4 regions of the Chryseobacterium wanjuense genome follow, and region 4 is predicted to be linked to each of the others. Evidence: riboswitches for the same ligand, from Rfam matches in the RefSeq annotation. Region 4 holds a riboswitch; each other region holds the start of a gene.
The links. A riboswitch is a leader RNA that binds a small molecule or an ion and turns the genes downstream of it on or off. The one in region 4 is predicted to bind cobalamin.
Positions count from the first base shown of each region.

Region 1 (3,397 bases), on a different contig from region 4:
GTATTTATCGTTGGTTACGTAGATATTGTTGTTGGCAAAAGCCATATAACGTGGCGAATTAAGTTGAGAAGTGATTTCCCCTGTTCTCTTAAAGTTATAGCGGTTGACAACCTGTATTTTATTGGAGTTATTTAATAAAAGATAAGCATTTTCTCCGCTGTAAGTGATCGACTGCAAAACATCTCCAAGATTTGAGCCTCCATTATTGCTGGAGAAAATATTGTCTTGTTTAATGCTTAAATCCGAACTTACATACGTCACTTCAGCATTCGGCTTCCCGAAATTTCCTTCATTCGCAACCAGGAATCCGTTTCCGTAGTACATTTCTTCCGTTACATTATCATCATCACTACACGAAACATTGAAAAGTAATGCAGATGCAAATACAAGTGTCAAAAGTCTGTTTATTTTCATAATATTTTTTAGTTTAAAAATTAATTGTTGCATAAACACTGTAGTTTCTTTTCGGCATCGGATAATAGGAAACCGTTTGATAGACTGTGTTTGTAATATTATTTACTTTAAATCCTAAAGTATATTTTTTAAGAAGGGTAGCAGAAATGCCAGTATTCAAAACGAAATATGGATCTATCGCATCCGCTCTTTTTTCGTCTGTTGTCGTGTACGTAAGACCGTTGAAAAGCCCCTGAACATACACTCTCAGGAAATTATACTGATAATCGATATTCCCGAACGCTTTATGAATAGGAACATACACCATCTGCATTCCCGTGTCTTTATTGATCGATTTTGAATAGGTATACCCGGCGTTCAGCCTGAAACCGTGTTTTCCAAAGTTTTTATTAAAAGTAACCTGAGATTCCAGACCGTAAATTTCAGCTTTGTAAGTGTTGAATGCAGCCCAGTATCCGTAAGGTGTCGGAAGCCAGTTGATGTAGTTTTTGACATCCATGTAATACGGACTTAAAGTAATTTTAAAATCACCAAAACTGAATTCATGATCCATATCCAAATTGGTTGAAGTTTCCGGAAGCAGGTCAGGATTTCCTCCTTTTTCCCAATAAAGATCATTAAAGGAAGGGATTCTCAAGTTTCTGGAAACGCTCATTCCTATGTTATACCATTTCATGGCATTCCATTTTCCTGAAAAAGAGTATAGAAGGGGAGAGCTGATGTCTTCCACAAAATCTTTTTTCACTCCAGCTTCAAAACGAAGATCCTGAGTCGCAAAATATCTCACCAAACCGGCTACAGATCCCATGTTTCTGCTGATATCTCCTATTCCCGACTGATATCCTTCTCCTTTATTCACCTGAAATTCTCCGATCACATTGACATTGATTTTTGGGGTGATGAAATAATTAAAATCATTTTTAAAAATATAATTCTTTCCTTCCGCACCGCTTTCTTTAGGTTTGTCAATATCTCCGAAATACTGGAAATTATCTTCTGTATAAGCCGCTTTCAGACTGTTGGAAAGCTTGGATTTATGGATGTCCCAAGCCAATAAACTTCTTAAAGTCTGGGCTTTATATTTGGTTTTATTTCCGTTTTCTACAAAAATCGGGTAGTATTGTGAGCCGTCAAAAATTTGGTTTTGCCACGAAATTGTTTGATGGGGAGCAATTTTATAAGAAGCTCCTACATTCACCGAGGTATTGTAATATCTTCCGTTTCTGTTGATGTACTCCTTCTCCCGAACTTCATAATCGTTCTGGCTGATAAAATAATTTCCCGAAACTTTAAAACTGAATTTATCATTGCTAAATGAAGCCTTCGCAAAATTATTATAAGTGTCAAAAGAAGCGACTTCAGAATAGAGTGCAGCTCCAAAATCTTTGTTAAAATCAAGGTTATTATTCAGGTGAATGCTTCCTCCGATGGCCGAGCTTCCGTATTGCACGCTTCCTCCGCCGGCTTTTACCTCGAGCTGATCATATCCGAAAAGCGGAATATTATTCACATCTCCCTGTCCCAGAAAATTAGAATTGATATTAATTCCGTTCCACACAAAAGCAGTATGTCCCGCGCTTGTCCCTCTGAATGAAGGCGAAGAAACAGCTCCACGACCATTTTCTTTAATATAAACCTGGGATTGAAAACGTAAAAGTTCCGAAAGGTTGGTGGTATTTTTCTCGATGTCTTTTGGGGTAATGGTATTGACTTTATGAAAAAGTTTCACCTTATTCATTTGATTATCAAAGATGTAAACGGTATCTATCGTCTTCTCTTGTGCAAAAAGAAAACAACCGTAAGACGAAAAAAGCAGTACTAAAGATCTTTTTATATCCATTCTATTTTACTTTTCCTCCGAAAGCAATGTATTTAGTTATAATTTTGGCAGGTCTCCTGACTTTCGCTTTTCTACACCTTCCCGTTTTCACAGTGGTTTTTCGTAGAAATTTCAGTTGCGATTTACAGTTGCGGGGACAGTTTGGGATTTTCGCCCAATTCCCTTTTCATTCCAAATGATTGGAAACCAAAATTTTTGCAAAGATAAACTTATTCGTCAAAAATGCAAAAACGAGAAAAATATTAACAGAAAAGTTGAAATTCTTCGGTCATTTTGTACTCAGGATAATAAGAAGCTTTTTCCCGCTATCCACTATATCTTTTGGGTTACGGGCTCCTGAACTACGTTCGTAAACTTTCAGTTCATGCTCCGCCCGCAACCCAAAAGGATGCCGTTCCTATCGGGGCTAGGGTTGCAGTTATCCATTTCTTTATGTCATTGCAAGGAGGGAAATCAGCCTGTACTGAGCGAGCCTGTCGAAGTAAAGCAATCTCCAGAAAAATAGGAACTCCACACGAAGTTTGTCATCCTGAAAGGATCTCAACATAGTGTTAGAAAACATCTTAAAAAATTAGTGCTTAGATCCTTTCAGGATGACAAAGTTGATGTTACTGAAATAAAATTGTTTTATTTAAACTAAAAATTCCATCCTACAAAAACGTCGCATCAAAATAAAACGGCAGCAAATCCTTAATAGAATGCACTTTTACCACCTCTTCATTCATACTCGAAAAATAGAGATCGATATTTTCATTTTGCTTTGTTTCATACTCAATTAAGCTTTGTCTGCAGGCTCCACAAGGCGGAATCGGAGGGTTTTTCTCATGAAATTCTTTCGGGCCACCCACTACAAAAATCTTTTTAATTTTTACATTCGGAAAATTGGCGGCAACCCAGAATAATGTTGTTCTTTCTGCACAAAGCCCGGATGGAAAAGCTGCGTTTTCTTGGTTGTTTCCGGAGTAGATTTCTCCGTTTTCAAGCAAAATGGCACATCCTACCAAAAACTGTGAATAGGGAGCGTATGCATTTTCGCGGGCTTGTTTTGCTCTTTCGAACAATTTTCTTTCTATATCGTTCAGTTCACTGCTATTCTTAAAATATTCGTAACTGATTTGAGTTTCTTTTTTCATATATTGTGAA
Region 1 covers NZ_FOIU01000001.1:456,212-459,608, forward strand. Annotated here, with positions in the region: gene BMX24_RS02075 (YncE family protein) at 1-414, opposite strand, end outside; gene BMX24_RS02080 (TonB-dependent receptor plug domain-containing protein) at 428-2,254, opposite strand; cobalamin riboswitch at 2,284-2,460, opposite strand; gene BMX24_RS20955 (hypothetical protein) at 2,576-2,803, shown strand; gene BMX24_RS02085 (cytidine deaminase) at 2,905-3,387, opposite strand.
Region 1: it holds a riboswitch for cobalamin, as region 4 does, so the genes downstream of both, BMX24_RS02080 (TonB-dependent receptor plug domain-containing protein) here and BMX24_RS13085 (TonB-dependent receptor plug domain-containing protein) in region 4, are expected to answer to the same signal.

Region 2 (3,397 bases), on a different contig from region 4:
GGAGCCGATGTATAAACTTGAAGTCGGGCAAGCGGGAAGCTCATTCACGTTTGAAGTTGCGGAGAAGAATAAAATTCCGAGGTTTATCATTCATTCTGCTAAGAAAAAAGTAGAACATGATATTGTAAATCTTGATAAAACGATTGTAAAGCTTCAGCAGGAAAAATTTGAGGTTGAAAAACTGAAAACTGATCTCGCGGAAAGAAAAGAATCTGTTGAAGATAAGCGCGATAACCTGCAAAAACTGAACGAGCAGCTTCAGCAAAAGTTGTATAATTTTCAAAAACTTTACGAAGAAGAACATCGTAAACTGCAGTTTGGAAACAAAATTGAAACGTTCATCGACAGCTATACCAAAGGAAAATCGAGGAAAGATGTGGTGAAGGATTTTGTGAAGCTTTTGGAACAGGAAAAATTCAGGAAAATAGGAGCTGACAAAGATGAAAGTAAACGGCTTCAGGTGGTGAAAAGAAAAATCACCCAACAACTGAAGAAGGAAGATGTCATTGAAAAAATCGCCGAAACCAACGAAAAACTGGAAGAAAAGCGTAAAACAGACCGCGCTCTGTGGATGAAAGTCGGACAACGGGTTCGCATCACCGGAAGCACGAGTGTGGGAACGATCGAAAAGATCTCCAGAAATAAGGTGATTGTGAATTACGGAACGTTCAAGACGACGATTGATGCGGATGAATTGGAGAGAATTTAAATTTATATGGTTAGGCATATAAAATAATCTCTGAAATAGCCCATTTTGTCATTCTGGAAAATGTAAAGCTAACAGGTTTCAAAAACCTGTTAAGTTTGGATAATAAACAGATTAGTTGTCGATGTTAAGATAAAAAAGAGTGTCGTTGTGGCACTCTTTTTATTTAAATTTGAATTATGGTCAAAAGTTTCGAAATGTTTAAAAATTAAAGATTTAAAAGAATTGAAACAGTATTATTAAAAGTATTTAATTTATATATTTGAACTGTCAAAAAAATTTCATGATGATTTCCGTAAGCAAAGCGTTTTATTTATCTGTTTTCTGTCTTTTTTCTTTGGCTTTGATGAAAGGTCAGAATAAAGTTCCTTTCGGCGTTGTAAAAGCTGAGGAAGGATATGCCATGGTGCGTGTTCACAAAGAAGATTACCGAAAAATCATTGATAAGATCCGCATGAAAACAGGTGATGTTTTTGTTTATGTAAAGCCGGCTCCGGGAGAAACCGAATGGATCTGGATCAAATATCCTGAAAAAGACGACACCGAAAAACCTTTCGTAAGATACGACAGCATCACCAAAGAAGGAATGGTGAATAAAAACCGTGTTGTTTTTGTGGATCAGCTGCCGCATTTTACGCCTTCAAAATCTAAAAACGGGAAATCATTGATCTTCACGGACGATACCAATCCGAAAATTCCGGGAAATCAAAGAACAAAAGTCATTATCGATGTTTATCCTTCGTACGCCAAACTCAAAAAACAGGAGAAAGATGCGAACGGAAATATCATTAAAATTGATAAAGTAAAATCCTGGGGAGTCGGAACTGAGCTTCCAGAAGACTTAACCGAAATTAAATCCATCCGGGTACAGCAGCCGGGAAGAGGGTCTGTTTTTGTGAGGGACGCCATCAAAAATATGTTTATGCCCACGATGGATTTTAGCAATATCGGAGTGACGGCCATCGACAACGACCATATTTTCCTTTATATGATCAACGGTTCAGGTGCCAACCGTTATACCACGATCTGGACTATTAAGCAGGGAAAGGTCGAAAGTCAGATCATTTTCAAAAATCCGGAATAATTCGTTTATAATCATTATTTTTACATCGAAAAGTATTGAGCTTTTGGCTTCTTGCCTCTTGCTTAGTTCTTTTTAGAAACTGGTTTTGCTTAACTGCAGATTAAAAGGGAATCGTGTGAAAATCACGAACTGTCGCGCAACTGTAAGTAACTGAAGTCTTTATAAAGAATCCACTGTCTCGTATTACATAAGATGGGAAGGAAATAAAGATGTTACAAGTCAGGAGACCTGCCTTTTCTTTAAACAAAAAACTTTCGCGATTTGAAGTTTATTGATCTGATGGATGCTTCAGGGATTTTTGTCTCTGTTTTTCTGTAGTTTTAATAATATTTCATTTCGCATTAATTAATAATGAAATATGACTACAGAAGAAAGAATTACAGCATCGGAAACCAGAATCTTTAAAGCAGTTTTCCCCAATACAACCAATCATTACGATACGCTTTTCGGAGGTACGGCCATGCAGCTGATGGATGAAGTGGCATTCATTACCGCCACACGTTTTGCCAGAAAAAGAGTGGTGACCGTAAACAGTGATAAAATCGATTTCAAAAAGCCTATTCCCGCAGGAACGATCGTCGAGCTGATCGGGAAAGTAGCCCACGTCGGAACTACCAGTATGAAAGTAAATGTAGAAATCTACACCGAACAGATGTATTCTTACGAAAGGGAAAGAGCAATTGTCGGCGATTTTACTTTTGTGGCGATTGATGAATTCAAGAAACCAATTCAAGTATTATAAATAAAAGGCTCCGGCGGCCTTCGGCCGCCGGAGCTCAGTATTTTCAATGTTTTTTTAAGCGGTTTCGGCGGGCTTTGCCCGCCGAAACTTTTTATTTTTTTAATCGTTTTAATTTACAAGATTACCACTCATTTTGTCATGCTGTAAGCATTTAAACAAAGCAAAATTAGATTGTTGACGGAATAATAAGACGTCAAATTCATAGATTTTCGAAAAAATCTATCAAAAAAATTCCCGATACATTGTTCTTCATTACCTTATGAAAAACACTCAAATTAACGGGAGTGCTTCTTTCTTATTAAAATTTATTTCAACACCTTTTCCGTCTCCAAGTTTTTAACCATCAGCAACTGAAAAGCCTCTCCCAGTTCATCCGAAGCACGACTGATTGCATTTTCCAGCATATTTCTGATCTGCTTTTCCGTAACACCGGCTTCTGTCCAGCTTTTTCCGGAAGTGTGGGAGTTTAAGATAAAAGGCATGATTCTGTCGATGGAGCAGGCAAAAATTGCATCCGGAGTTTTCTCTTCTTCGAATTCCAGCCAAAGATCAAAGAATTCTGAGCGTAAAGGTTCGTCTAAAATTCCGAAAATATTTTGAGCAGAGATTTTTTCCCTTTCAAACTTTCCGACCATTGCCGCTTCGTCGAACAAAAAAGTATCTCCCGCTTCAATTTCAACAAGATCATGAATTGACAGCATTCTGATCACCCTCAACAAATCAATATCTGCTCTGTTTTTTGCGTATGGATAAAGGATTTGGGCTAAAATAATAATCTGCCACGAATGTTCCGCCGTATTTTCCCTTCTGGAATCATCTGCATTGTAATTTCTTCTCTGTACATTTTTTAAGGCATCAACTGCCA
Region 2 covers NZ_FOIU01000001.1:562,154-565,550, reverse strand. Annotated here, with positions in the region: gene BMX24_RS02590 (endonuclease MutS2) at 1-709, shown strand, start outside; gene BMX24_RS02585 (hypothetical protein) at 990-1,790, shown strand; cobalamin riboswitch at 1,854-2,040, shown strand; gene BMX24_RS02580 (acyl-CoA thioesterase) at 2,149-2,532, shown strand; gene BMX24_RS02575 (HD domain-containing protein) at 2,838-3,397, opposite strand, start outside.
Region 2: it holds a riboswitch for cobalamin, as region 4 does, so the genes downstream of both, BMX24_RS02580 (acyl-CoA thioesterase) here and BMX24_RS13085 (TonB-dependent receptor plug domain-containing protein) in region 4, are expected to answer to the same signal.

Region 3 (3,397 bases), on a different contig from region 4:
ATCTGGAAGTTGTGGAACGACCTGGAAATGAAGATGAGGATTATGAGGAAAAAGAAGCTCGTGATGATTATTATATGAGTATTCCTAAAGTTGAAAAAGAAAAATTTGCACATCAATATGCGGATCGTCTAAAAAATAAATTGATTGAAGACAAGATTATTCCTTTTGACAGAATTGAATTAAACACTAATCTCACAAATACTTTTCACAAATAGTATCAATATTATCAGTTGTTGAGAGAATCTGGACTTTAGAGAAGGTAAAATCTGCGTATTTTAGAAATCCCGATTTGAATTTAGTTGAAATATGAAATTTCTTATAAATGATAGACATAAATCATCCTGAATCTGAATTTATCTTTCAGGCAGGAACATTCACAGATAGAATTAGGAATTATTGCAGGAAATATATTTTAGAAACATTTGAAGAAAGAAAAATCACTTTTCAGGATATGAAAATTGAAGGTTTGATATTACAGGAGTTCTCAGAAATCCATTTTAAAGAAAATTTTATTAGCATTTCTCTTTTAATTAATGATTTAAATACTGAAATTGAAAAATTAGAATCTATTAATATTATTAGCGAAGATGGAAATTGTACTGTTTGCAATACAAAACTTACAACTTTCGATACTTTAATCAAAGAAAAAGATTTTAGATTTATTACTATTTGCAAAAAGTGTCCTAGTGAAATTTATAACATTTTAAATAAACTTGATTGGCTAACAGGAGCGGCATTTATTTAATTTAAAATCCAAAATTTTAAAAACTCAAACAAATATTCCCTACATTTGCCCCGAAAACAGTTCTTTAACATACTTCATCAAACGGAAAAGGTTTTACATAACGTAGATTAATAGGGAATCGTGTGAGAATCACGAGCTGTCGCGCAACTGTAAGTAACATACCAAAAGTTTTTGTCCAAGAATATCCACTGTGCAAACGGGAAGGATGACAAAGACTGTTACAAGTCAGGAGACCTGCCTGTTCCGAATTGACAATGCTTTCGCGGTTTGAAGCTTTTTGGTCATACAGATGATACTTTTTGAACGTATTTTGGTTTAAAATTTTAATCTTAATTTTTTAAACGCAAAGATTTTTTTGTTATAGCTTCTTATTTTTAGAGAGCAAAGAATTGCGACTTTGTCGCTGATGAAGCTAATGTTTCTTATACGTCCGCTTCTTAAAATCAATGAATTGATTCTTCTTTGCCTTCTTGAATATTGAAGGGTTTTTAATTAAATTTTGCGTCAAAAAAATAAAAAATTTAAGCCAATCCTTTTATTAAAGGAAAAATTACGTCCTCATTGTATCTACTCTATTCCACAAAATTTCTTTCTACAACTGCATTGCGAAGCATCTGAAGAGCTTTTAAAATCATTGTTTAATTTAAAAGTTTTAAGAAAATGCAAACGCACATTCTTGGCTATCCGCGTATTGGTAGCAACAGAGAACTCAAAAAAGCCTGCGAGCAATATTGGACGGGCAAAATCGATGTAAACGACCTTTTGGAAGTAGGAAAAACCATCACTCAAAACAACTGGAAACTGCAGCAGGAAGTAGGAATCGATCTTATCCCCTGCAACGATTTTTCGTATTATGACCAGGTTTTGGACATGACTTTGACGGTTGGAGCCATTCCGGAACGTTATCAGGAAATCGCTTTCAAAAAATCTGAGACCGATCTTTATTTTGCGATGGCAAGAGGTTTCCAGAAAGAAGGTTTGGACATCACTGCGATGGAAATGACGAAATGGTTTGATACCAATTACCATTACATCGTTCCTGAATTTCAAAAAAATCAGGAGTTTACATTATTTTCCAATAAAATTATTAAAGAATTCATCAATGCAAAACAGGCGGGAATCAATGCAAAACCTGTAATTATTGGCTTGCTGACGTATTTATTATTAGGAAAAGAAAAAGAAGAAGGTTTTGATAAACTGGATTTAGCGCAAAATTTGCTGCCGGTTTATATTCAAATCTTGAAAGAGCTTGAAAATCATGGTGCGGAATATATTCAGTTTGATGAGCCGTTTTTAGCTTTAGATTTAAATGAAAAAGCGAAAGAAACGTATCAGTTTATTTATGCTGAAATCAGAAAGCAGTTTCCGAAACTTAAATTTATTGTGACGACTTATTTTGAAGGATTAAAAGACAATCTTTCACTGGCAACTTCCCTTCCGATCGATGTTTTGCATATTGATCTGGTTCGTTGTCCTGAACAATTGGATGAAGTTTTAAAAACTATTCCTGAAACATTGAGCCTTTCTTTAGGAATCGTCGACGGAAGAAATATCTGGAAAAACGACTTTCAAAAATCATTACATTTTATTGAAAAAGCAGTTCAAAGAATTGGTTCGGAGAGAATTTTCATTGCTCCGTCCTGTTCATTGCTGCACGCTCCTTTTGACCTGGATTCTGAGAAAAATGAAGACATTTTATCTCCTGAAATCAAGCAATGGATGGCTTTTGCGAAACAGAAAGTATATGAGATTGTTGATTTAAAAAAATTAGCTTCAGAAAATCCGGATTATAACGCGTTACAGGCTTTAGCAGAAAATAAAAAAGCAATTGAAAACCGTAAAACCTCAACATTAATTCACAATCAGGACGTAAAAAACCGTGTTGATGTAACAACTGAGGAAGATGCACAAAGAAACTCTCCATTTACGATAAGAAAACAAACGCAGCAGGAAGTATTGAAGCTTCCTTTATTTCCGACGACCACGATTGGTTCGTTTCCGCAGACTAAAGAGGTGAGAAACTGGCGGGCAAAATTCAAAAAAAGAGAACTGAATGCCGAACAATACGATACTTTATTGAAACAGGAAACCGAAAGAACGATTCGCTGGCAAGAAGAAATTGGGATCGATGTCTTGGTTCACGGAGAATTTGAGCGAAACGACATGGTGGAATATTTCGGGGAACAATTGGCTGGATTTGCATTTACACAAAACGGCTGGGTTCAAAGTTACGGAAGCCGCTGCGTGAAACCTCCTGTGATTTTCGGAGATGTTCACAGACCGAATCCGATGACGGTGTATTGGTCGAAATATGCGCAATCTTTAACTCAAAAATGGGTAAAAGGAATGTTGACGGGACCTGTAACGATTCTTCAATGGTCTTTTGTGCGGGATGATCAACCTCGTTCATTGACTTGTAAACAAATTGCACTAGCGATTCGTGATGAGGTGAATGATTTGGAAAAAGTGGGAATCAGAATCATCCAGATTGATGAACCTGCGATTCGTGAAGGTCTTCCGTTGAGAAAATCTGACTGGCAGAATTATCTGAAATGGGCGGTTGAAGCCTTTAGAATTTCGGCAAGCGGTGTGGAAGATGCGACGCAGATTCATACGCACATGTGTTATTCTGAATTTAATGACATCATCCAA
Region 3 covers NZ_FOIU01000001.1:1,179,601-1,182,997, reverse strand. Annotated here, with positions in the region: gene BMX24_RS05320 (hypothetical protein) at 1-215, shown strand, start outside; gene BMX24_RS05315 (hypothetical protein) at 323-745, shown strand; cobalamin riboswitch at 817-1,001, shown strand; gene metE (5-methyltetrahydropteroyltriglutamate--homocysteine S-methyltransferase) at 1,406-3,397, shown strand, end outside.
Region 3: it holds a riboswitch for cobalamin, as region 4 does, so the genes downstream of both, metE (5-methyltetrahydropteroyltriglutamate--homocysteine S-methyltransferase) here and BMX24_RS13085 (TonB-dependent receptor plug domain-containing protein) in region 4, are expected to answer to the same signal.

Region 4 (3,397 bases):
TACAGATCATTGAAAGTCGGCATCCTGAAAATCCTTTTGTAGAAAGCTCTTACCGTAAAATCATGAGCATTGAAAGGTTTATAGCTAAGAAAAGCTGCGGGCGTCCATTCTGTTCTGTCAGGAGATTTTGAATTTTTTTCGACATCTTCTGAAACGAAAGTTCCTAAAACGCTTCCTAAAAATTTAATCCGTTTCCATTCATACGTCGTTGCAAAAGCAGCCAGTGTCGTGTATCGCGTCGGAAAAGAAAAATTAACCAAGTCTGCGTTCAGATTATTATATTGAAAATCTACACTCGCACTGATATCCCAATTCGGAGTGATGGAATACAAATTGGAGGAAGACACATACAGTTCTCTTTGTATATATTGATTCTGAATTTTTATGGACGAGACCGTATCAACATAATGGGTATAATCATAAGCAAACTTGGCTTTTAATTGAGTTTCCAGTTTTGGGAATATTTTTTTCTTAAAAGTTCCTTGTACGAAATAATTTTCATCGGCCTGTCTTTGACCTCTTCCGTCGAAACGGTTGTTCACGATCGCTGCAGGAATTCCACGATTTGATAAATATCCGTATCCTCTGACATTCCAGCTTCCATTATTGACTGTTCCGTTAAGGCTTGTTTCAAAACGTTTTGCATGAATATCAGAATCCATTCTTTTGGCAATTGTATCGTAAGCAATTTCTCCGTCGGGGTATTTTTTTGTGTAACGGTATTTGTAAACGCCATCACTCTGGATAAATTCTGAACTGAAGCTTGCTGAAATATTTTCCGAAATTTTCTGTTCTAAACGAAAAGACGGATTAAATAAATCAATGGAACTATTTTTAAATCTTACAACGAGATTTGTTTTTCTGTTTCCTTTAAAAATTGGAATTTTTGGTTGTAAATAAATAGAACCCGACGAACCAAAATCTTTTGCAGGTTGAAAAATTTCACTTTTTTGACCATTGTAGAGAGAAATTTCCTCCAGATCATCCAAAGAATATCTTCCCAAGTCCACGACTCCATTCTGGGCATTCCCGATTTGAATTCCATCATAAAAAACACCAACATGCTGACTTCCCATACTTCGGATATTGATTGTTTTTAAGCCGCCAATTCCGCCATAATCTTTAATCTGGACTCCCGAAAAATACCTCAACGCATCAGCAACCGACTGACTGTTGAGCCGTTCCAGCTCTTCACCCGACAACACCTGTGCAGGAAGAATTTCTTTAAAATTTTTCTTCTGAATATTGACAGGAATGATTGTATGTTCCTTAAGACTGTCCTTAGATTGTGAAAATATAAGCTGAGCAGCCAACACAAAAACTGTGATAGCCACCTTATGAAGTTGAGATGTAAAAAATTTTGTCACCATTAGCTCATTAAGAATAATGATGACGCTAATGGATATAAGAATACAACGACAAAGCACAGCCGTAAACTGCACAGAATCATTGATGTCCTAAGCTTTATTCCACGAAAGCGTCAAACGTTAAATCTTCTGGCAGGTCTTCTGACTTACTCCGTTTTTGAAATCCTTCCCATTAAAAACAGTGGATATAATCTTCAAAAACTTTTTTTGTGGAGCTTACAGCAGCGGGTCTGTTCCGGATTTTCACCGGATTCCCTTTTAAGCGCTTTTTATGGCTCACCAGATTTCGGCAAAGATAGAAAATAATTAAGAATAAATGATGGAAGGATAATTATTTTGGTAGAGAGCTGGAAATCAGGATTTTGAAATTACAAGCGAAAAGCAAAGAACTTCAAGCTTCCATCATCCAGCTTCCTACCTAATTTATTTTAATAATTTTTTGATGTCTTCAATTAATATTTCTCTGTCAGGATGGTATTTTCCGGTCAGTTTTGGAGATTTTCCTTCCTGATCTTCATAATTCAATCCAGAGTAATACAGAATCGGCATATTGTCTTTGTTGTATCTGCAACGGATGTTTCCGTCTTTGTCAACAAGGGCGATCATTCCGCTGTGGTTGAGACTTTCGCCTTCATCTTCTTTATCGCCAACATAGATATTAAACTGATCTGCAATTTTTCCGATATAATCTCTGTTTCCTGTCAGAAAATGCCAGTTTGGAGACTTAGCGCCGATTTTTTTAGCATGTTCTTTTAATAATTGCGGTGTGTCATTTTTAGGGTCAATGCTGATGGAAATAATGCCAAAATCCGGACTGTTGATTTCATCTTCGATCGCCCTCATATTGGTATTCATCACAGGACAAATCGTCGGGCATCTGCTGAAGAAAAACTCGACCAGATAGACTTTTCCGAGCATATCTTTATTGGTGATTTTTTTGTTGTTTTGATCGGTCAGTTCAAAATCCGGAACTTTCATGACGGTGTACAAATTCTTTTTAAAATATCCCATTCCGACACCGATTCCGACGAAAAGCAAAGCGATAATCACAATGGGAATGATCACTTTACTCTTTGTATTGTTGGTTTTTTTATTTTTGGACATATTTTTCAGGATTTTTTTTGAATTCATCTTTACAACCAGCACTGCAAAAACCGTAAGTTTTATTTTTATACACCGCTGTGTCTTTCATATCCGGTTCCGTCGGCATATGGCAGATCGGATCTTCTGCGTTGGCAAATTTTATTTTTTTTGTATTTGATTTTGAAGATGTATTTTTTTTATGCTTTACTTTAGGAGTTTCCTGAGCACAGGCCATTAATGATATAGACAGAAATGCTGTCAAAATGATTTTAGATTTCATTTTAGTTTAAATTGAAATTAATGATAGTATTGAATGAAATTGATTGACTTTTTTAAACTAATTTAATATTGAAATCATTTTAAACGTAAGGTTCGCAAAGTTTTTCGAAAACTTCATATTTATACGTTCGCAAGGGCGTTAACACTCAGCAATTGATAGCAAAGGTTATTTCAATATTAAATTCAACTAAAAAATTAGTTTAAAATAAAAATTAAGCTAAAGGTGGATGAAATATTCGGGAAGAATATTCTGAAGTATGAAAATTGATATAAGCCGAATTTGGATTTTTTATTGGAATATCAAACTGGTTTTTATCTGAAAATGAAAGGATTTCGTTGGATAAAAAGACGTCCAGTCCAGAAATTTTTATCGTTTGAGAATTGTTGGATTGTTTTTCTGTTTTTGCCAATTCTTTTTCGACGTAACATTTCCCTTTACATGTTGATTGTGGAATATTTCTGTTTTCACAAAGGTTTTTTACAATGTAATCATAATTAATCGCATAATTAACCAATGGCAAAACCGGTCGTATTGCAATCGTGAAAATAATGAATATGGAAATGAAAAACTTCAATTGATAATTCTATGGTACAAATATACTACTGAAATTGTGTATGTGGTGAATTTATGATGAAAGTCATTTTCTGGTTGATGGTTTTGGTTGATG
Region 4 covers NZ_FOIU01000002.1:287,356-290,752, forward strand. Annotated here, with positions in the region: gene BMX24_RS13085 (TonB-dependent receptor plug domain-containing protein) at 1-1,370, opposite strand, end outside; cobalamin riboswitch at 1,482-1,666, opposite strand; gene BMX24_RS13090 (SCO family protein) at 1,791-2,471, opposite strand; gene BMX24_RS13095 (YHS domain-containing protein) at 2,458-2,730, opposite strand; gene BMX24_RS13100 (hypothetical protein) at 2,942-3,304, opposite strand.